3 regions of the uncultured Succiniclasticum sp. genome follow, and region 2 is predicted to be linked to each of the others. Evidence: riboswitches for the same ligand, from Rfam matches in the RefSeq annotation. Region 2 holds a riboswitch; each other region holds the start of a gene.
The links. A riboswitch is a leader RNA that binds a small molecule or an ion and turns the genes downstream of it on or off. The one in region 2 is predicted to bind S-adenosylmethionine.
Positions count from the first base shown of each region.

Region 1 (7,999 bases), on a different contig from region 2:
AACGAAATTTAAGAACCTATTTTGCAATGAGTTTTTCATTCAAACTTCAATCGTACTATTTTACATTTTTTTCCATCTTACTGATAAAGTCATCCATGCGCTCATGTTCCTGCTTTATCTGATAGTAATCTTCATCCGTAAAATTTGGTTTATTCAGTTTCTGTATCCTGTTCCAATACTCATCCCGTGTTTTGATAAGACTGCTTTTTAGCTTCGGGTCGGTTACCTTCGCAATCATTTCGTTCAGCCTTTTATACCGGTTACTCCTATCGAACAGGGTTTTCATATTAAAAATCCAGGATCTAAAATATACCCCTTTCTTTGTCCAGTATGCTGCTTTTTCTGAATCCTGCGGAACGCCCAACCCTTTTTCATACATTTCCCCTAACCTGGTTTGAGCGCATTTTATATCGTGTTCGGCAGCAATTTTGTACCACTTTGCAGCCTCAACATAATCCTGCGGGACACCGTTGCCCTTATCATATAGCTCTGCAAGATTAGCCGCACCTGCCGGAATACCCTGTTCGGCAACCTTTCTGTACCACTCCGCTGCCTTAACATAATCCTGTCCGGTTTCTTTGCCGATCTCATACATATACCCTAAATTAAGCTGGGCAGTTGTGCATCCATTTCTGGCTGCTTTTTCATACAGTTCCATAGCTTTGGCAGGATCTTTAGGCACGCCGTATCCTTGTCTGTACAGAAAAGCCAAATTGTTCTGTGCGCTTGCATCCCCCTGTTCCACAGCTTTTTCATACCATTCAGCTGCTTTGGCAGCATTGTATTCCACACCTTTGCCAAGCTCATACATTTTTGCCAAATTATATTGGGCAAGCGCATACCCCTGCTCAGCTGCTTTTCTGAACCATTCTGCAGCTTTAACATAATCTTTCTTTACACCTTGACCGTTCTCGTACATAACGCCTAAATAATTTTGGGCATCTGCGTCTCCCTGTTCCGCAAGCCTGCCGAATATCTCGGCAGCTTTGCGGTAATCTATTTTAACGCCTGTCCCATGATAGTAATTTTTGCCCATTTCTAAATTATAATCACGGTTATCACAGGTTTTCATATTTTTATTCTCTTTCATATTCTGCGTTATTCCTCCTTTTTCGCAATATTGAGGATTTCCTCTAGTTTCGACTCCGAGTGGATGCAGTACAGGGCCAGTTCAGACCCGCAATTCCGGTACGCCTTGTCGTACTTATTTTTCTGACGCGATGTCGTAGTAATCTCCTTCGTGCTTTCCAAAGTCAATTGCTTGTCCAGTTCCATTTTGTTTTGCTCCTTTTAGTCTCACATCTTCTTTATTAATTTATGCGCTTTCTTATACTGTTTTTTACAATACGCCTGCACCTTTGCGTCGATGCTTTCTTCTGTGTCGTTCTCTTCCAATAAAATGGGGCACTTTTTGCGGATTTCTTCAATATCGGGAATCATCCCTCCAAAGCAACCGGCATGACCGTCATAGTCGTACTCAACAAGATAACTTTCCGGATCGTAGCTGAACCAGAAATCCAGTCCGTTATCAATATTCCATATCCTGTCCTCTTCTTCACTCAACAGACTTCCGTCGTTGTAGCCGTACCACAGGCACGGATACATTTCGGTGCCGTCCTCATCGATCCAGCTCCCTCTTCTGTTTGGCGCTGGCCACCGGGTAACATCTTCAATCCGTTCCGAGCCTTTCTGCAACCCGACGTGCCAGCCGGTTTCTTCAACAAATTTATCCAGCGCGGTTTCAATATATTCGTCCGTGGAGTCAAACAGGCCACATTCCATCAAGGTTTCTTTAATTCTGTCTAAACTGATATATTCTTCGATATTGATTTCATGTGTCTCCAGTACTGTCCCGTCTTCCGCGATGCAGTCCAGGTAGACTTTGACGTCTTCGTTCAGGGGAAGATCGGCATCCCCGAATTCCGACGTCCGTACTTCACCGTACCAGAAATGTCCCTGCGCGGCTACGTCGTCTTCCGTGTAATGGACGCCTAAAAGTTCGTTATAATCCAGCTCGCTGTATAACGTGTCACTGATCTTGTCCTGTAAGTCGTATAACACGTCTTCAATTGAGAATTCATAATCATCTTCCTTGTCGCAATCAATCTCCGGATTTTCCATCTCCTCCCTGAATTCACAGCCTGGATAATCACAGTACAGGACAAATTTTGTGGGAATCTTTTTCTGTTCTTTGTCTTCGTGATTTCCATTCATGTTTTTGGATTTATCTGTGATCTTTTTCATAACGAATCCTCCTCGTACCATTAATCTTTTTTTCGGTTTTCTGCTTTTGTATTTTAGTCTTCATCAGGAAGGTTGTGTACGTTTCTGACCTTCGCCCTATATTCAAGCAGTTTCATATGCAGTTGCTCTTTTATCTCCGGATCCGTTTCGTTGTCCCATGCTTTTCTTAGTTTCTGATAATCGGAATCTTTCTGTAATATCGAGTTCAATCGCCAGTTCTTCGGTGGCCTGAATCCAAAATAAATTTGTGCGGTAGGTCTGGTTTCTTTCGGATATGTTTTCACTGTCAAATCTAATTTGCTTTCTTTTTTCTTCTGTTCTACCAATTGTGTTCCACCTTTCGTTTTACTCATCTTGTTATCAGATTATGTTTTGTATCCGGTTTTATATCATGAAATATTTTTTTCCTATCCGCTCCTTTCCTTCATCACCGGGCAAAAGAAATAGCCCATCATGGTGACGGGCTGTATGTAAAAACAAAAGCCCATCGGAATGATGGGCTGAATTCTCAACATCCCATCATACAAGCTTTAGCACCTTGCCCTGTAGGCAGGTTGCTGTGCGGTCACCGAGCTTGTCTCTCGCGCACTCTTTATGGTCAATTGGGTTCACTTATGAAATTATTTTGGGGAACATTTTTCATTCCTTACTACAGTTATATTATATCACAACTTTTAATTCTTGTGTTCGCTTTTACGGCGACAAATACTATTCTTTTTTACAAAGCTGATTGTGATATTCCTTTCTTCCTATTTCCATTTTATCTAACAGGTTACCTTCATAATCAAAGTATTCATATCCTCCGAATTCAATATTATTCTTCCTGACAAGAACTAGAAACTCTGCATACTCGCTTTCATCATTTTTAATATCATCATAATCGGAAAGCTGGGGATAATAAGCTTGTATATGTTCTTCAAACAGGAAAATAACACCAAACTTACATGGAATAAAAAACCGATCTTGCTCTAAAGAGTATACACCATAAAAAAATAAAATACATCAGTCCCTGCGACAAGTACCTTTCTATTCATGTCAATGTTGGTATAATCAATATCTGCAAACTTTGGTTTTAATAAGACGGTTCCATCAATCTTCATCAGACCGTATAAACCATTATCTTCTTCCTGATAGACTACCATGTTATAGTCAGTATATTGTATAACTGCATATTGGCAGGGAATTGTTTCCGTTCCGGTATGATCCAGAGCACCCCAACGCGGTTTCCCGTCAATCATTTTTGCAACAACATAATATTCTTCTTCGCATTCAGAACCGTAAGGGCCTATCGCATACACGTACTGCGGCTCAATCACCACGTTCCCTTCTGTGTCTATAAACCCCCATTTACCGGCTTCAGGGTCATCCATCCAGTATGGACCATCATCCGGCCACGGATAGGCAAGCCGCTGGGCGTTAAATGGACAAAGCCCGGTACCGTAGAAAAAAAGTTCAAACTTTTCCGTAGTATCCACCACAACTTCTTTTCCGCTTGCTGTAAGGAAATGCGGGTTGCGGTCAGTGGGCTTCGTGATGTCCTTACATCCTCTGAGATATTTCTCAACCCATTCTTTATCCATTTCTTCATCCCACTCTTCATCCGATAAAGGTCTTGATTCCTGATAGTCTGCCATCAGTTTACTCCTTTTACATCATACTTTAGATGGAAACACTTCTGTTCATAAAGCAGAGCAGAGCCGCCCTGCCGGAGACTTTACAAGTCTTGATGAAGCAGACGACGGTCCTGCTCTAAATCCGACGCAGCTCGTTTATCGAGCAAGTACGCCGGAGTTGACAGCAAGTGGACGACCGGTCAAAATCGATATCAAGCGTACCGAAAACCGGAAATAGGTCCACCGCTGTCAAAGGCTTCTTTCAATTCATTATTGTTCCTCCCATTATTACTATAGCACATTTTTTTATGGTCGTGGTCGCCATCATGGCGACATTTTTAGATGGTTTCCAAGCCCCAACTATATAAAATATTATTCGTTAAGTATATCCTCAAGGACTCCATCCAAATCATAGTATGCCGATGCAATCTCTTTGAAGGATTTCGTTACATGGTTATTATTGCAGTCTACGTAATCCACATTGCAAAAATCTATCCATCCCGAGAACTTCAATCCGTTACCATCATCAAACCGCAAAATAATATTTTTGACAAAATCGGTTTGGCCCTCTGCCGGATTCCAGGGCTGAAAATAGTTTTCCCGTTCACTGAGGTCACAGATATGTAGTTCTACTGCTGTGATAGTTCTCCCTATACAATCCTTAAAGAATGCCGAAGCATCTATATTAGGAAAATTAGTACCTGCTTTAATGTCCCAGGGAATACGGTTCATGCTTACCCGGTGTTCTCCATCGGTTTCTTCCAGCATTTCCAACACATCCCCATCCTCAAAGCGAATCAATAAGGGTTCATCTATTTCAGCATAGATACCGATGGGTGCTTCATAATCTATTATCTGTTCCGCGTCATCTGTTTCTTTTAACAGCAGAGATTCGAGATGATAACTTTGCAGACAATAGTTCAAGCCGACCAGTTTGAGATCTGCAATCTTTCGTCCTTCCAACTTAAAAGAATCCAGCCTTTTCTTCAATTCAACTGGAGAGAACAGAATCGGTGCAGACCATGTGTGGCGAGAAAACACGCTATTTTCATAACAGTCGTAATGTGTTTTTATTTCGCTTTCTTGATCCTGTGCTACTGTTTTTGTTATGTGATATTCTGACGGTACTCCCCCACACGTTATTGGCTGTTTCGGAACGTTCTTCGTAGTATAAAGATTTTTAAAATGTTTTTTCTTCATTCACACCCACATCCTTACCTATTTTTGATGATCTCCGAACCAAACTTACCGCATCACTGTTTCACTTCTTTATAAACCGCTGACTCTCATAAGTTCATCTTCTTTTAAAACAAGAAGCGTCCAGTCTTTCATATCCTTTATCTGTCTCTGATACTTTTCTCTTTCACTTCCGTTTGCAATCTCAATACACTCTCGCATCAAATCAGCCACATATATATATTGTTCCCTGTTAAACCTATCCTTCAAACCTGTAATTTTCCGTTGAACCGTAAAATCAAGCACTTCTTCCAGACTCTTCAAGCAAAGTATTTTTTCGGCAGTTTCTATAATTTGATACCACTGTTTACAGGTAAATTCGTAATGGGCATGGTCATCAAAAACTTTCCCTGTAGAAAACGTAATCGCTTCCCGAAAAAAATAGAAATCGGTGTCAGCTATATATAAACATGTCGAACCATTCCCGGGGCTAACGGCTATTAATCCACCATCTTCTTCCTCATACTTTCTTTTGAAAAAGAAACAGGGGCATTGAGAAACAAACCCGCAGGTTTTATCTTTATGATATTCATCCCAGGCTTCTTTGGAATACATTTCTGTCTTAGAAGGGGCAACAAGTGTTGTTTGCTGTGCATCCGTCTCTTTATCAGTTTCCATATCCAGCCATTTATACAGTTTTAATAATTCTTTACGATACTGTTTTTTATCAAAATGATAAGCACGCATGCCGGAATAGTCCCACAAATCGCTGTAACACGGATCGGTTTTAAACGGATTATAGAATCCTGACCATGTAACAATATCTTCAGTTTCTGTAATTTTTACATGTAGGGGCCAGCAACCAAAACAGCCGCACCCGCAATCCAAAATCCTTGGCTCACAGTAATCGTCCGAATCGATGTCCTGAACTTCTGTCAGCTCATCAAACAACTCCCAAACTCTTGTCCATACGTAATTTCCTGCCCTCCCCGCTTCTCCATTCTTTGTAGCACTTGGCAGTTCACCTTCCTCGGCAATATCAATAAAGCTTTTTCCATTAACGTATATAGCCGCCACATTGCTTGGTTCACGGTCTGGTCCAAACGTAAATTGCGTTAATTTGAATTCAATTATGTCTAATGGTTGCATACTTCTTACCCCATTTCAATCTATAGCTCAATCAAATAAGATCTTGTCTTTGGCATGTAGTTTTGTTATAATTGTCCAGGGCCTTGATGGTGTGCCGTTAATAGCGGTTTTGAACACACTGTCAGGGTTTCCTTTTTTTATAAATTAGTCCTTCCCGGCACACAAAACCGGATAACAAACCCGGGGGCCGTGAAGGACTGTTTTCAGCAAATGGTTTACTGGCACTGGCTCCGCACGAGCCGTCGACCGAAAACTCATTGCTGAAATTGATTTTTTTATTAGTCCTTCACAGCTCGGTACACCTGCTTCCAATGCAGGGACTGCCGTGAAGGACTGTTTTCAGACCGCTGCTGTTTTAATACAGCTACACGGTTTTGCCTTTTATAATAGAGCCGCGGCGTACCAGCCCGGGACGAACCCTGCATGATTACTATAGCATATTTTTTTGTGCCCGTGGTCGCCATGATGGCGACATTTTTAGATGAACCCTAATGTCTCTTACTTTTCTGCAGCTTTAAAATTGTAAATTGGTTTTAAAATATCAACTACATCTACCGTTTCTTTTAACGTGGCAAGAATGTCATTCACACTCTTGTATGCCATCGGCGCTTCGTCCAGCGTTTCCTCCACCACGGTCGTGGAATAGATTCCTTCCATGGCTTTTTTGTATTCTTCCATGTTAAGGTTATGGAACGCTTCTCTCCGGGACATCAGCCGTCCGGCACCGTGAGGCGCGGAATTATTCCATTCCGGATTGCTCTTACCGATACCCAGGATGCAGCCATCCCTCATGTTCATCGGAATCAGAACCCGCTCGCCTTTGGGTGCCGCAATGGCTCCTTTCCGCAGAATCATTTCATCCACATTGATGTAGTTGTGGATGGTGGTAAACTGATCAACCACAGTAAAGCCGCACATTTCAATGATTTTCTGCGCAATCATGTTCCGGTTCTCGTTCGCAAACTGCTGGCACAGGACGATATCGTGCAGGTAATCATCCATGTATTTGCCATACAGGTAGCAAAGGTCATCAGGAACACCTTTATCTTTTCTTTCCAGCTTCAGCTGTTTCAAAGCTGCCTGTATCTCTCTCTTCCGTCCTTCTGCTTTCAGTGTACGAATGATTTCTGCCGATTTTTCCGGATATTCATCCTTACCATGGTTTAAATCAATGGCCATCTTCTGGTAATAGTTTGCAACCTGTAATCCCAGATTCCGACTCCCGGTGTGAATGATCAGATACAGTTCCCCATCAGAACCCCGATCCATTTCAATGAAGTGATTCCCTCCGCCCAGCGTTCCCAGGCTCAGCCCCAGATATGTTTTGTGTCTCAGCCGTTCATAGCAACGGAACCGGGTCAGGTCAAAATCTTTCTGCTTCTCTTCCCACACATTAAATCCGGAAGGAACTGCGTGTGCCGCGGCATCCAGTTTTTCAAAATTAATATCCTTCTCCTTAATATGGGTGGTCAGCATGCCGCAGCCAATATCTACACCAACCAGGTTAGGAACAATTTTATCCACGATGGTCATGGTGGTACCGATCGTGCATCCCGTCCCTACATGAACGTCCGGCATGATCCGGACTTTGCTGTTTTCCATAAACTGGCAGTCAAGCATCCGCCGAATCTGTTCCACCGCCCCAACATCAATTACATTTGCATAGCAAATTGCAGTTCCAAATTTTCCTTTTATTTCCATTTTTATCCTCAAGCAAACCTATTTGAAACGTATGAAACCAAAATACAAGCAAGCAATTAAAATGCCAACTATTGCAATATCTAGAAAAACGATACCGAAATTTCCACTTATCAGAC
Region 1 covers NZ_CADBFF010000042.1:55-8,053, forward strand. Annotated here, with positions in the region: gene QZV31_RS12540 (tetratricopeptide repeat protein) at 56-1,090, opposite strand; gene QZV31_RS12545 (hypothetical protein) at 1,099-1,275, opposite strand; gene QZV31_RS12550 (hypothetical protein) at 1,297-2,244, opposite strand; gene QZV31_RS12555 (hypothetical protein) at 2,298-2,570, opposite strand; SAM riboswitch class I at 2,761-2,845, opposite strand; gene QZV31_RS12560 (WG repeat-containing protein) at 3,213-3,878, opposite strand; gene QZV31_RS12565 (hypothetical protein) at 4,230-5,057, opposite strand; gene QZV31_RS12570 (hypothetical protein) at 5,127-6,182, opposite strand; gene QZV31_RS12575 (RtcB family protein) at 6,681-7,883, opposite strand.
Region 1: another riboswitch for S-adenosylmethionine. It lies ahead of QZV31_RS12555 (hypothetical protein); the one in region 2 lies ahead of metK (methionine adenosyltransferase).

Region 2 (7,999 bases):
AAGGCAAAGATGTTTTGCTGGAAATTGATATCCAGGGTGCGCTTCAGATTAAAAAGGTTTTTCCTGACGGCGTATTTATTTTTGTGGTGCCGCCCTCGTTGGAAGAATTGCGCGCCCGTATCTATAAACGCGGTACGGATGCGGAAGATGTAATTGAAAAGCGCCTGAAAGCGGCAACCAGCGAACTGAGCTATGCCAGTGAGTACGATTATATTATCGTCAATGATGTAGCGGAAAAAGCAACGAAGCGTGTTTTGACCTTGCTGGAAGCAGAGCGTTATCGTGCAGGACGTACATTTTTTTTGGTTGATAAGATGTTACAGAAACAGGAAAATAAGTAATTTGTTTTACAGGAGGAATAATTATGAGCATGGTGAATCCCTCAATTGATAAACTGGCGACAATGGTTGACAGTAAGTATACCCTGGCTATACTGGCTGCCAAACGTGCGCGTGAACTGACAAAACCGGGCCAGTCTCTTCCCGGAAAAGAGGTCAGCATCGCATTGAAGGAAGTTGGCGAGAAAAAAATAACCTATACCCGTAAAAAGTAATGGAGCAATGATTATGCTGAAAGGGAAAAAGATTGTTCTTGGCGTAACAGGCGGTATTGCCATTTTTAAAGCGGTTGACCTTGTCAGCAAGCTGCGGAAACAGGGAGCCGAGGTTCGTGTTGTCATGACGGAGCATGCGGCGAAATTCGTTTCCCCGTTGCTTTTTGCTGAAATCAGCGGGCACAAGTGTGCCGTTTCCATGTGGGACGGACGGGATGAATTTAACGTAGAGCACATTGCCCTGGCAAACTGGGGAGACCTGCTCCTGGTGGCGCCGGCTACGGCGAATATTCTTGCTAAAATGGCCTGCGGTCTGGCTGATGATTTGCTAAGTACTGTACTCCTCGCAGCTTCCTGCCCGAAAATCGTATGTCCGGCTATGAATACGGGCATGTATGAGAATCCTGCTACTCAGGATAACCTGAAAACACTGGTCAGCAGGGGAATTACCGTTATGGAACCCGCCAGCGGGGAAATGGCCTGCGGTACATCCGGCGCCGGCCGTCTGCCGGAAGTTCCGGAAATCATCGCGTATCTGGAGCGCTTTCTGGCACAGCGGGAAGGCGATATGCGTGGCCTGAAAGTAATGGTTACAGCGGCCGGTACCCGTGAACCGATTGATCCGGTGCGCTTTGTTGGGAACCGGAGCAGTGGAAAGATGGGATACTCCATCGCCAGACAGGCTTTGCTGCGGGGTGCGGACGTGACGTTGATCACAGGTCCTTCCGCTTTGACGCCGCCGCCCTATGCCAAGGTAGTTCGGGTGGAAACGACGCAGCAGATGCTGGATGCCTGTCTTGCCGTGTATCCGGATACGGATATTGTGATCAAAGCTGCCGCGGTTGCTGATTTTAAGCCGCGCTCTGTAGCGGATCAGAAAATCAAAAAAATTCACCCGGAAGACGGAATGACCATCGTGATGGATCAAAATCCTGATATCTTGAAAACACTGGGCGGTATGAAAAAGCAACAATTTTTAGTGGGCTTTGCGGCGGAAACGCAAAACCTGCTTGAAAATGCGGCGAATAAAGTGAAAAAGAAAAATCTGGATATGATCGTTGCCAATGATGTTTCGCTGAAAGGCACCGGCTTCAATACGGATACCAACATTGTCAAGTTTTTGTATCCGGACGGAACAGTGGAAGCACTGGAGATTCTTTCCAAAGATGAGGTAGCTTCCATCCTGCTGGACCGTGTGATGGCAAAACGGCATTGATCTGTTTGAGGGTGTTACTGTTTATGATTGTTTCGCTTATTGTTAATTGTTTTTTAAAACCGGAAAAATATTTCTGCTGTGAAATTACTGTGAAACGGTTGCATTGCAAAAAATTTCTGTTATAATGGTTACGATAATTAAATAAAGCTCATCACGAGCGGTGGAGGGAACTGGCCCAGTGAAGCCGCAGCAACCATTGCAATTGCAAGATTGTCAAACGGTGCTAAGTCCTTACGAGAAATCGCAAGATGAGATCATAATAATTTTAAGATGCTCTCACATGTGCGAGGGCATCTTTTTTTAAGGAAAGGAGCATAAAAATGCGCAAATTATTTACTTCAGAATCCGTTACGGAAGGACATCCGGATAAAATTGCCGATCAGATTTCTGATGCGATCCTGGATGCAATTTTAGCGGAAGACCCTAATGGCAGGGTTGCCTGTGAAACCGTAGTCGCTACCGGTCAGATCCATATCGTAGGTGAAATTTCGACGACCTGTTTTGTGGACATTCCCAAAATTGCCCGTGATACGGTTTTGGGAATCGGCTATGACAGAGCAAAATATGGTTTTGATGGTTCTACCTGCGGTGTGTTGATTTCCATTGACGAACAGTCCAGTGATATTGCTATGGGTGTAGACAAAGCATTAGAAGCAAAAGAGGGAGCAGCTGCGGAAGATGAAACCGGCGCCGGAGATCAGGGCATGATGTTCGGTTATGCCTGTGATGAAACACCGGAGCTGATGCCGCTGCCGATTTCTCTGGCCCACAAACTGGCGCGCAGGCTTACCGAAGTTCGAAAGAACAAGACGCTGACCTATTTGCGCCCTGACGGAAAAACCCAGGTTACGGTAGAATATGAAGATGAAAAACCGGTTCGCGTAGATACCATTGTCATCTCCACCCAGCATGATCCCGATGCAACCCAGGAACAGATCCGCAGGGATATGATTGAACTGGTTATCAAGGAAGTGGTACCTGCAGAACTGTTGGATGAAAATACCAAATACTTTATCAATCCTACCGGCCGTTTTGTGATTGGCGGTCCCCAGGGGGACAGCGGTCTGACTGGACGTAAAATTATTGTGGATACCTATGGCGGTATGGCCCGTCATGGGGGCGGCGCGTTCAGCGGTAAGGATCCTTCCAAGGTGGACCGTTCCGCTGCGTACGCGGCACGTTATGTGGCAAAAAATATTGTGGCGGCAGGGCTGGCAAAGCGTTGTGAGATCCAGCTGGCGTATGCGATCGGTGTAGCGCAGCCTGTTTCTATTTTGGTGGATACCTTTGGTACCGGCGTCATTGCAGACGACAAGATTGCAGAACTGGTACGCAAAAACTTCTCCTTAAGTCCGACGGGTATTATCCGCAGCATGGATCTGCGCCGTCCTATTTACAAACAGACTGCTGCTTACGGACATATGGGGCGGACCGATATTGATGTTCCGTGGGAACACACAGATAAAGCGGCAGCATTAAAAGAACAGGCGGGAATTTAGCAGTTTCTTTACAAAACAGAAAATAAATACTATAATTAGTGTATATTAAATAGCTGGTGCACGAATATTATAGTATCTTATATGTGCCCTGAAGCTAAAAAAATGTACAGTACTATAGTTATTAAAGTCGGGGAGACCGGGTTGCGCATGGCGCTTGAAAGGACTGAGTAAAATAGGCTTAACATCTAGACAGAAACAAATTGCGGAAATTGTCAGGCTGGAAGGTCCTATTACAGGACAGCACATTGCGGATAAATTAAATGTGACAAGGGCGGCGTTGCGCTCCGATCTGGCCATTTTGGTCATGAGCGGCGTGATTGACGCACGCCCCAAAGTCGGCTATTTCTTTAATGGCAAAAGTACGCTGGGATTACTGACGGAAGAGGTTTCTGTTATTTTGGTATCTGATATCCAGTCATCGCCGGTCGTAATCAAAAATTCAAAAAGTGCATATGATGCTATAATCAGCATGTTTGTAGCCGATGTTGGCTCGGTCTATGTAGTGGATGAGAGAAATCTGCTGGTTGGTGTTGTTTCACGTAAAGATCTTCTGAAACTGGCTACCAACAGTAATGGTGATATGAAGACGATACCTGTCGTCATGGCGATGACACCGCTTTCAAAAATGGTTATGGTTTTTCCCGATACGACGGTAGCTGCTGCGGCAAGGAAGGTTATTGATAATCAAATCGACAGCCTTCCCGTGGTTCGTTGTGTCGATAAAAAAACAAAAGACTATGAGATTGTAGGCCGGATTACCAAAACGAATTTTACAAGGCTGTTTGTTGATATTGCAGAGGGAAGGGAAGTGAGTCATCATGACTGAAAGCAACCCGATTATCTACGCATTGTCAGATTCAATTGGCGGAACGGCGGAGTCTGTCATTAAGGCAACGGTCAGCCAGTTTACGGAAACAAAGTTTGATGTGATAAGGGTTCCCTATATAAATAATAAGGAACAAATTGACGAAGCACTGGAAGAAGCTGTACGACATAAGGCCGTGGTGTGTTATACGATTGTAAACCCGCGCCTTCGTGAGCATCTTGCGGACAGAGCTGTGGAATTGCAGATACAGGTGGTTGATGTTCTGGGTCCTATGTTGCGGGCAATCCAGAAGAATTCTGGATTGCTTCCCAAAAACCAGGCGGGGCTGATTCATGCACTGGACCATGAATATTTTAAACGTGTAGAAGCGGTAGAATTTGCGGTTAAGTATGACGACGGTAAGAATCCGTTGGGCCTTTTGAAGGCGGATATTGTTATTATCGGTGTATCGCGTACATCGAAAACGCCGTTGTCCATGTACCTGGCCCATAAACAGCTTAAAGTAGCTAATGTCCCGTTAGTACCGGAAGTCGTTCCCCCACCGGAACTGTTCAAGGTACCGCATCATAAAATTATCGGTCTCCTGATCGATCCGTACAAACTGACCGATATCCGTATGACCCGTCTGAAAGCAATGGGACTTTCTGAAGATGCTACTTATGCAGATGTGGATCGTATCAACGAAGAACTGGACTATGCCAAAGGTATCATGCGGCGGGTACACTGTATGATTATCAATGTGTCGAATCGCGCTATTGAAGAGACTGCCGGTATTATTCTGGATTATTATTATAAGAATAATGCAGCCCGCCGGTAAGGAGCAGTTATACTGATTATGAATGTTCGAGAATATACAGAAGGGCTGGAACAGAAAAATCTGATGCCCTGGGCCTGCAAGAGCGCAGCTTCCCACCGTCTGTCCGAGGAGCCGCAGGATGATTTGCGCACTGCGTTCCAGCGGGATCGGGACCGTATTATCCACAGTAAAGCGTTCCGGTCCCTGAAGCATAAAACCCAGGTCTATCTGTCACCGGGCGATCATTACCGTACCCGTCTGACCCACAGCATGGAGGTCTCACAGATTTCCCGTACGATCGGTCGTGCGTTGCGCCTGAATGAAGATATGATTGAAGCTGCTGCACTGGGCCATGATCTGGGACATACGCCTTTTGGTCATGCAGGGGAGCGGGCCATCAATAAATATACGGGTCATTTTACACATAACGAGCAAAGTATCCGGGTGGTTACGTATTATGGCCGGCAGGGACGAGGTCTGAATCTGACTGCGGAAGTGCAGGATGCCATCTTGTGTCATACCGGGGAAAAACTCCCGGGTACACTGGAAGGCGCTATTGTACGCCGGTGCGACCGTATCTGTTATTTGTGTTCCGATTTGGATGACAGTATCCGGGTCGGGCTGGCCGGCCCTGATAAACTGCCGGGGATTGTGGCCATGCGTTTGGGAACACAGCCAACCCAGATTCTGGATATACTGGTTCACAATATCGTTGAATGCTCTGCCGGTAAAGATAAAATAATTTTAGATTCGTATTATGACGAAGCGGTCGAGGAGTTCCGCGACTTTATGTTTGCTTATGTGTATGAATGCCCTGCACTGGAAAAGGAACACCAGAAAGCAGAGCACGTGATCATGAGTCTGCTGGATATGTATGAAAAGGAGCCGCAGCTGCTTCCGGAAGATGTTCAGTTGAATTTTGACCGCTTTGGCAAAATGACGGCGATTGTGGATTATGTGGCAGGGCTGACAGATTTAAGCGCTGTCAGGATGTTCAATCAGCACTTTGTGCCAAAGGTCAGCGAATAAAAGAAACAGTTAATAAAATGAATCCGTGTTTTTATATAAAGATATTGATGAAAGAGTCTTATTGAATTTCATAACAGGAGCAGCGGATAAGCGACTGAATACAAAACAGTCGCTTACGTTTTTTATTAATCAGTGTTTCATAAACTAAAGTGTCAAGTGTTTTTGCGTGAAAAAAGAGGATTTTTTTATGAAATATAGAATAAGTAATTAAAATTCGATAATAAGGAACCTACGATTGATGGATCAGCAGTATGAAGATTTTAAAAAACAGGTAAAAGACAGCTCTGATATCGTCGATGTCATTGGCGGTTACATCTCGCTGCAGAAAAAAGGGCGTTACTATTGGGCCTGCTGTCCGTTTCACGGGGAAAAGACACCTTCATTTAGTGTGGATAAGGAACGACAGTTTTTTTACTGTTACGGCTGTCATACCGGCGGAGATGTATTCACCTTTGTACAGAAAATAGAGAACAGCACATTCCCGGAAGCAGTCAAGTCGTTGGCTGCTCGTGCCAATATCCCCGTTCCCGAATCGCATCGGACGGCGGCTGATGTGCGCAGGGAAGAAAAACGAAAAGAGATGTACCGGATTAACGACTTGGCCTGTCGCTATTTTTCTGCGTGCCTGCATAAAACTAAAGCCGGATTGGCAGCGCTGGAATATTTTCATAACAGGGGAATTACCGATACGATTATTGAACGTTTTTCCCTGGGCTTTTCCCAGCCGTCTTTTAATGCGCTGCAGACGAACATGGTGAAAAAAGGCTGTACGTTGGAACAGCTTGCCGCTGCAGGGCTGATACGGAATAAGAATGGTCATTACAGCGATTTTTTTGTTAACCGGGTGATGATCCCTATCAAGGATCCGCGGGGAAAAGTGATCGCGTTCGGAGGCCGCGTGATGGACGACGGTCTGCCAAAGTATTTGAATACAGGCGAAACCGATATCTTTCAGAAACGGGAGACCTTGTTTGGCCTGGATGTGGCCCTCAAGCCGATTCGTGAAGCGAAGGAAGCGATTATCGTGGAAGGCTACATGGATGCCATCAGCCTTCATGCAGCCGGAATTAACCGGGTCGTAGCTTCCTTGGGGACTGCGTTTAGCGAGCAGCATGCGAAACTGCTTCACCGTATTACAGAGAATGTTGTGTTTGCGTATGACAGCGACGACGCGGGACGGCGCAATGCGGTACGGGCAGTCAGTATTGCCAAAAAGGCAGGGCTTTCGGTCCGGGTGCTGAATGTGCCGGAAGGCAAGGATCCGGATGAATATGTCCGCCGTGTTGGCAGAGATGCTTTTGAAAACCTGGTTAAAAACGCATGGAATGGCACAGAATTTCAGATCCGTTACACAATTTCCAAAAATAATGTTTCGGATCTGGCAGGAAAAGTTCAATGTGTGTCGAATATAATTCCGTACCTGCAGGAGTGCAGTACAGAGATAGAAGCTGCCGGGTACATTAAGTTCCTGGCGCAGCAACTGGTCATCGATGAAGGCCTGATCAGGGGGGAATACAGGAAAAAAGTTGTGGCGCGTTCGTTCCGCAACAATACGGTTCCCCAGGCTTCCGGGCAATATTCGAAGCCTGTTCCCAGCGTACTGGAGCAGGCAGAAAGTAATTTGTTATTGTTATTCTTCCGGTATTCCGGCATGATAGATTTTTACAGGGAAATCTTACAGCAGATTGGTTTTGTGTCGCCTGTCCGTCAGAGCATCTATGAAAAAATTTGCAAATTGGAAAACGCTGATTTTTCCATGGTCAAAGAGAGCTTGTTTGCAGCTGGTGACGCAGATATCAATACGGAAACCGCAAGAATTTTGGCTGGAGAAGATTTTGCAACCGATGAAGAAGACCGGAAGCGGATTGCGGACGACTGTATCCGTAAGATGCAGCAGAATTTTTTACAGCGTGCCTATGAGGATCACAGGCGCCTTGCAGATACGTATGCAAGCATGAATGATCCTAGATTTCATGAAGAGATAAAAATATGCAATGAGTTAAGAGGGAAGATTACAAATCTGTATGGCAACTAACAAGAAGAAATCCAACAAAAAACTGAATATGGAAATTGCAGAAGA
Region 2 covers NZ_CADBFF010000003.1:11,040-19,038, forward strand. Annotated here, with positions in the region: gene gmk (guanylate kinase) at 1-341, shown strand, start outside; gene rpoZ (DNA-directed RNA polymerase subunit omega) at 371-553, shown strand; gene coaBC (bifunctional phosphopantothenoylcysteine decarboxylase/phosphopantothenate--cysteine ligase CoaBC) at 567-1,769, shown strand; SAM riboswitch class I at 1,915-2,024, shown strand; gene metK (methionine adenosyltransferase) at 2,090-3,268, shown strand; gene QZV31_RS02095 (helix-turn-helix transcriptional regulator) at 3,432-4,094, shown strand; gene QZV31_RS02100 (pyruvate, water dikinase regulatory protein) at 4,087-4,911, shown strand; gene QZV31_RS02105 (deoxyguanosinetriphosphate triphosphohydrolase) at 4,930-5,919, shown strand; gene dnaG (DNA primase) at 6,158-7,954, shown strand.

Region 3 (7,999 bases), on a different contig from region 2:
CATCCTCCTTTTAAATTTAATCCGCAAAAAAACTGACTTCTTTACGACACTTACTTCTATCAAAATTTCGACTCATCACCATACTGGTTAGGCCCTTCCGTACCCTTAAAAAATTGCGGATAAATATTCAATACGAGAATTGTGATTACACCGAGCCAGCGATTTAAACAGCACAAAAAAACATAATCACACTTACTGATCCGTTTTATCGTGATTCTCTTTCAACTTACTTCTTCCCCAACACCAATCAATTCCCTAACAGCCAGGAAAACGCTTTCGCCGTTCTTATATCCGGCTCCCTAAAGAGGTTGCCTCGGTTCCACTCCAGCACACATTCAACTCCCCCTTCACCCATTCCCATGGCCCTTCATATTTTACGCTTTCGGTCGCAATTTTTGACGCAAATGAAAGAGCCGCTTTAAAATCAAACTGCTTATGATAATAGGCAAAACAAAACGCACCGTGGAAAATATCCCCGGCCGCAAGGCTGTCCACACAGGTCACAGATGCCACCGGAATCTCACCGTCAGTCAGAAGAACCGGTTTTTCTCCCCTGGTCATCGCCTTTTTTGCATTCCTGCACTCGTTGATGGAAAAAATGTCACGACCCACAGGATCCCTGAACTCTTCGGAAGAAATGACAACACTTGCTTTTTTGAGAAATGCAAGTGTCTCTCCCTTCCAGGAACCCGCATCCACTACATTTTCACAATCACAGTTGCGGAGAACCGCTAACGAAAGTTCCTGCTGATTCAGATCAAACAGGCAGAACGCCGGTTCTTCCAACGCAGGAGCATTTATGGCTTTATATTGGTTCTGGCCGCTGAAAATCTGCCGGTCTCCGTTCCGATCCACAGCGATGGCCGCTACGGCAGGCATGACATCATCCTCTGTGCAATTGAACACGGTCACGCCAAACTTTTGCAGTGTTTCTTTGATCACATCCGACTCCGCCGTGTTACCCAGACAGGTGACCAGCGTGGCGTTTCCGCCCAGCAGTGAATAGGTGATTGCCGCATTCGCCGCCGGCCCGCCCACGAGCCTCGTGAAATGATTTGTTTTTACTTTAGAATTCTTCTGCGGATAGGAATTGACATAAAAAACATAATCCATCGTGGTCAATCCCACAAAATACCCCCGGGGACTTGTTTGCCGTTTCGGTCCAACCATTTTTAACACCTGCATGTTTCCTTTACTACAAAACCTGATACTCAGCAATGACCCAGCACGATAGTCCTGGCAAGTATCGCTCTCTTCTTTTGCGAAAAGATTCCAGTCATGACGCTCACCTGTTACAAAAACACACAGAAAACTTATTTCTGTCAAAATTTCGGCTCATAACCATACTGGTTATCAAACATCAATGTCTCCGCCGATCATGCGTCTTGTAATAGGCAGCCTTTTCCTCATACATGGATTGATCTGCCCGACGGAAAACATCCCTGTACTCTTTATCTTCTCCGGGGCAAAAAGCCGCAACCCCCTTAGCGATAGCAAGAGGCCCCTTGTAAAGCCTGCCTGTCAGATTCTGTGACTTCATCGCCTGCTCCAGATTCGCAAAACGCCGTTCCGTATCAGGCTTCTTCATTTCGTTAAACACGGCAATAAACTCATCCCCACCTATCCGGTAGAGGTTTTCTTTTCCGAACACTTCCTTCAGCGCTTCTGCCGCATCCGTAATTGCCATGTCTCCGGACTCATGCCCGTATTTGTCATTGATTTCCTTCAGACCGTTCAGATCAAAAACGAAAACAGTAAAAGAAGCCGTCCCCCGGCGAATCTCGTCATCCAGGGAATGGATTTTTTGCAGATAAGCCGTCTTATTTCCAACCCCGGTCAGTCCGTCGACGACAGCCATCTCACTAAGCTTCCGGTTCGCCTCTTCCAGTTCTGTCGTTGTAACTTTAATAAATGTTGCCATCCGGTTGATTATGGAAACCTTGCCTTCAAAAGTCCGTTCATCCATGCTGAGCTCCTTTTCCGGAAGCTCTTTCGGTTCGCCTTCCCGCATAGCAGCAATGACCTGCGTTACGTTGTGCTGATTGACGTTGTCCCCAGTACGTAAAAATTCTCCGGAGGTGTAAAAACCGGAAGTTGGAGCAATCCGCTGATAGGGTTCTGTTTCTTTACCAACCTCGTTGTTTCCCCAGAAAGTCCGACGAGCCGCACAGGAAAAGACGAAAATACATTCCGGCGCAAACTTTAGGATCTTATTTCCCTCTTTCCATACGGAATCCAGAATCGTCCAGGGATCCCCATAAGCAATCCGAGCCTGCACGTCCTGGCTCATATCTGAAGTCATGGTCAGGGAACCGTCCGGATTGCTTGCAACCGGAGCTCGCATGATGTCAATGCCGTTATGTCGGTACAAAAAAGGAAATTCCAGCGTGTTGTTAAAAAAGAACTCATCGTTACGGATATGCAAATACTTGTAATAGATTTCATACGCCGGACGGTGATTCAGTTCCTTCAGGATACAGCCATCCGCCGCAGTAACATGCATAAACGAGCCGAGAGGCTTCCAACCGGTGACAAAGGAAGTCTCCACGTGAAAATCTTCTCCGCCAAAGAGGATAAAAACGATACCCTTCTCCTGATACCCTGCCGCCACGGAAAACACGCAGGCATCATTCTGATCCAGATTCTCACATAATGCTCCTCCGCCAAAGATCTGTACGCCCTTTCGGATATGGGAAAGGCTTTCACAAAGTGTTGTCATCGACATGCCGCGTATCGTCACAAGAAGCTCCACAGCCTTGACCCAGGGCCGTTCGTCCATGGCAGCCGCCAGAATTTGCACAACATTCTCCTGTGTATCAGCCTGCAGCGGATACTGCAACACTTCCACCTGAGTGGAAGGATATTCAAACAGCGTGCAGATAACCGCAATGGACCCGCCGGAAAAATCGCCGTTAACAATATTCCCGTTGGAAGAGCAGCCGGCATAGAGAGCTTCCGGCATCAGCCTCTCAATGGTCTCACATACATGCTCGATCCGTTCCCGGTCCGGAATCTCTGTACAAATCTGGATCAATACCTTCGAGCAAAAGTTGCTCCTGCCCCATTGCCGGAGTTTCCGTAATTCTTCTTCCAGCTTTTTATCGTCCTGAAATGTAAACTGAACCTGTTTCATGCTAAAACTCCTTCCTCAAAAACTTACGGCGTCCCCTTCCAAATCGCCGTAACCTTATCCCCCTCACGCAACCTCATCATAATAACGCCCTTCGCATCGCGATGCAACATTCGCAACTCATCCACATCCACGCAGAGAACGTAGCCCTTCGCAGTAAACAGGAACACCTCATCGTCAGCATGCACAACGCACAGGCCCGCAACCGAACCGGTTTTTGCAGTCAACTTGTAACCGATACGTCCCCTTCCGGCCCGCTTCTGCTTTTTGAATTCGTAAACCGCGGTCCGCTTGCCGATACCATTCTCCGTTACCGACAACACATAACCGGCATCATCGCGGACCACATCCATTGCGACGACACAATCCGCTTCATGCAGATCGATGCCCGCCACCCCATGGGTCTTCCGGCTCATGCAGCGTACATCCTGCTCATCAAAATGAATCGCCATACCACCGCGTGTGCCCAACAGGATGGAGTTGTTTCCGTCCGTTATCTTTACGCCGATCAGTTCTTCCCCGTCATGCAAGGTAACGGCTTTTATTCCGTTCTTCCGGACAGAAGAAAACTCCGCCAGCCTGCAGCGTTTTACCGTTCCCCTGTCGGTAGCCATAACCAGATACTTCGTATCCTCAAAATCATGTACATTGATGACCGCCGTAATCTTTTCCTCCGGACGCAGCGGCAGCAGATTCATAACGGCACTCCCCTTCGCTTGGCGCCCGGCTTCCGGGATCTGATACCCACGCAGCATATAAGCCCGCCCATTATTGGTAAAGAACAGGATATAATCATGGGTTTTGGCAAGAAACAGATACCGGTTGAAATCCCCACTCCTGTTACTGCTGCCGCGAATTCCATAACGGCCTCTGTTATTCTTAGGTACATTGTCAGGCATTTGTTGTTTGCTGTCATCCATTTTATAGGTTATTCCTTTCCGCTCCTAAACATTATTTCCATGTGTAAATTGCGACAATCGCATGTACTATTATCATTACCGGCACGCCGAACCGGAACAACGGCTTTAACGTTTTGTGACGGAACACAAGCATGCCAAGGTACGCGCCGACAGCGCCCCCTGCCACAGCCAGACCCAGCAGCACCCACTCCGGAATCCTCCACCAGTGGTTGACGGCTTTCAGTTTATCCAGACCATAGACGAAAAAAGTTATGATGTTGATGATAGAAAACACGTATAGCATAGCTAACCCACATTACTTTTTAATCCAAAATATATCCTTACTATAGTATTTTATCACATAACCAACTCTATGGACAGGTTTATGATTGTCAAATCATACTACACTATTATTAGATATTATTCGTCAACATTACGAACAAGTTAGTATATAAAAGAAATCTTTCTTCCCTCGCAAATTCCACAAACATAAAATTGCCTGTCACATATTCCGTTTTACAATTCTTCTTCATGATCTTCACCCGCCACTCCCATGACAGGCCAACACAATTCCCAGGTACATAATCACAATGATCCCGTTCCAATACTGTCTCTTGTGGACATACTCCTCACTCTGCTCTTCATCGTACAATCCTTTTATTAAACCGACAAACCCCGTGCACCCCAAAACCACTCCAAAAATCGCCAGAGGGTTGACAGCAATACTTTTTATAATACTGATAAAAGCAGGTCGCATTTCTTCCCAGTGAAACATCACAAACAGTCCGGTCAGCAAAATGGTGAATGCGCCTGCCTTTTTTGTGTTGCTAACCATGCGTATGCATAAAAAAATGACAAAAAGAGGAAGCACGCACGCAATAATATAGTTTGCGTAAATGAAATCCGCTCGTATGCCGGTAACTTCCGGATTTGTCGTCATAAACGGAAAAAAGTTGCGCACCTGGCAGCTCCTGTAAAACGTCAATCAATCATTGTTGTTGTTTCTTTTCTTCCTGAATAGCTTTTCTCTTTCGCGTCCACTTGTTAATCCCCAACAGTTTATGACGCCGGGGCCCGTAACGCTTTTTAAATTTTAGTGACTCGCGACGTTCAGATTTTAGCATGATTCTCCTTCGCTGTATCTCCCAATATAATATCTTTTTATTATTCTACAAAAGATACTATTTCACCTTCAGTTTCTTCCTCTCGCAGCGTTAACTCTTTTTCCGCCAACTTTTCTATAATTTCGTCCAGGCATTTTTTCCCAAGGTTTCGGATTCGTTTCAGGTCTGCTGCCGTTGTATCCGACAGTTTTCCTATGGTTTCAATGCCCGCGCGGTGCAGGCAGTTTTCAGAACGTACCGACAACCCCAGGGTTTCGATGAGTTCTTCCTTAATCGGCAATGTTTCTAATCGCGTTTCATGAGAAGTACTTTGGCATAACACGGTATCTTCCATTTCATTCCGGTAATCCCGGTTCCGTTTCCAATGATCCGGCAGGTATTTGTCTTTCAGTTCATACCACATGACGTGCCGCACAGGCCGTTTCACCTTTGGCGCAACCATAACTTTCTCACTGCGCTTATCCCTTTCTTCCTTCACTGCGCCGATCATTTCACGGGTCAGCGTTTCCAGTACCACCATCTTTTCCAGAGACTCCTGCAGCGAATCGTTCCGGAAGTCCGCCACCGCTTCCTCCAAAAACTGTCTTGCTGCTTCTGCATTTGCATCTAATATCGTTGTTGCCGTTTTTTCACACTGCATATCCATAACACGGTGTCTCCTTTCTCTGCTTTCTTTCCTTAAGCCTTTGCCCTTTCTATTGCACACTGTGCAGGAAAATTGTGGCCGCTGACCGAGCGACATGACCTGTCAGATAAAGGTTGTATATGGTTTCCCCCACATGGTGCTGACAAAAAGGGCAAAAGAAAAACCCGTCGCAATGACGGGCTTATAGCGCAACATTAACAGCCCATCGTCTGATGGGCCGAATCTTCCCTTCCCATCATGCAAGCTTTAGCACCTTAACCGGGCGCCCGGTCAGGTTGCTGTGCGGTCACCGAGCTTGTCTCTCGCGCACTCTCTATGGTCAATTGGGTTCCATTGCAGGAATCAATATTAAAGTAAGTAAGTGCAACGTTGGTTACCTCAACCCTCGTTACACTTATATTATACCACATGTGGTCAAACCGTTATTCAAATAAATGTTGGTCAAATCAATTTTGTTTTTGTTTTATCTTTCATTTAATAAACTTTTCGCAAATTGCAATAGCAAGTTGCGAATTGTTTTTTTAAATTATATCATACTAAAATTTTTGAAGCAAAACTGAAATTTTCCATAGAATCCTCAATAGCGGGATTCTGGAGGGATACTTTTATCACCGCCACCCGGCGCCTTTCCTCCCGCAATATGTTTGAGTTCACCGTCTTTCAGTTCACATTCTGATAACTCATCAAAGTACGCCTCGGCTTCCTCTTTCGTAAGGTCAACGCCTTCGGTTTTAGCGAATGCAATCAAATCTTCCGCAGTTTTGCACTCCAGAGCTTGTTTCAGCATTTCTTTTGTGATTTCATTTTTGTTAATCGGCATAGTAGAATCCTCCTAAGAAAATGATATTTAAATGCCTTTTATTATATATACAAAACAGGTTTCCCAAAATTGACGCTGCCGGGATTTTTTTAATTATATCATGCTCATCTTTGCAAAGCAAAACTGGGATTTTTCGGTTCAGGATTATACAAGCAGACAAAGACATAAGCAAACCATCGGCAGCGATTGCGTCATTCCATGAAATGAAATTCGCCGTCGTGGCGAGGCTGTTTGAGGGACAGAGTCCCGAGTTCCGAAGCCACAGGCGAATAAATCCATGGAACAGCAATCGCGGGCGGGTTTGCGAAGTCTTTGCCTGCAGCATGAACTATACGCACAAATTGTGATTTGTATCAACACACATATAAATGTAATTAAACCTGTATGCTGCAATTCAATCCGCGCTGATATATCTGCGCAAAATCCGCATCAGTTCATCCGGGTTAAACGGTTTTGCAATAGGCCCGTTCATCCCTGCAGCAAGACAATCCCGGACATCTTCATCGTAGGCGTTTGCGCTCATGGCAATGATCGGCAACGCGGTTGCGTATGCCCCGCCCAGCGCGCGGATTGCTTTTGTTGCTTCAAATCCGTTCATGACCGGCATCTGGATATCCATCAGAACCGCATCATAATAACCGGGTCCCTTTTCCTGTAAAGCCTCCAGGCCGATTTCACCATTTTCAGCCTGTTGCACCTCGGCCCCGTATTGTTCAAGAATCATCCTGGCAATTTCCGCATTGATGGCGTTATCTTCCACAAGAAGGATCCTGCGGCCAGCCAGATCTATGCTTTCGCTATTGTCGGCATTTGCCGGGCTATCTGTTTCCAAAGGTTCCAGTTCTAATTCTACAGTGAATTCAGAGCCTTCTCCCAGTTTGCTCTTAACGGAGATCGTTCCCCCCATCATTTCCACAATCTTTGCAGTAATCGCCAGTCCGAGGCCGGTCCCCTGAATACGGTTTACCGTCGTTCTTTCCTCGCGGGTAAAACTCTCAAAGATGTGCGGCATATAATCCTCTTTGATCCCGATACCCGTATCTCTGATGATAAAACGGTATTTGTTCTTCCCGCCCGGCGAGGGAACCTCTTCCGCGATCAGGTCCACCGTCTTGCCTGACGGCGTATACTTAATCGCATTACTGATAATATTGATCAGGATCTGCTCAAGGCGGAGCTCGTCAGCGTTAACCTGATAGTGACGGACACTGTCATAACGGTACGTGATGACCAGAAATTTCTTTTTCGCCTGCAACTCGGTAATATCCTCAATACGCCGGAACAGCGCAGCCAAATCGCAAGGCCCATAGCTGATCTGCATTTTACCGCTCTCAATCTTGGAAATATCCAGAATATCGTTGATCAGGGACAACAGATAGT
Region 3 covers NZ_CADBFF010000037.1:3,986-11,984, reverse strand. Annotated here, with positions in the region: gene QZV31_RS12270 (PfkB family carbohydrate kinase) at 286-1,170, opposite strand; gene QZV31_RS12265 (diguanylate cyclase) at 1,361-3,133, opposite strand; gene QZV31_RS12260 (DNA gyrase C-terminal beta-propeller domain-containing protein) at 3,157-4,050, opposite strand; gene QZV31_RS12255 (DUF1294 domain-containing protein) at 4,082-4,333, opposite strand; gene QZV31_RS12250 (hypothetical protein) at 4,568-4,990, opposite strand; gene QZV31_RS12245 (DNA-directed RNA polymerase subunit alpha C-terminal domain-containing protein) at 5,194-5,799, opposite strand; SAM riboswitch class I at 6,029-6,121, opposite strand; gene QZV31_RS12240 (hypothetical protein) at 6,377-6,619, opposite strand; gene QZV31_RS12235 (ATP-binding protein) at 7,014-7,999, opposite strand, start outside.
Region 3: another riboswitch for S-adenosylmethionine. It lies ahead of QZV31_RS12245 (DNA-directed RNA polymerase subunit alpha C-terminal domain-containing protein); the one in region 2 lies ahead of metK (methionine adenosyltransferase).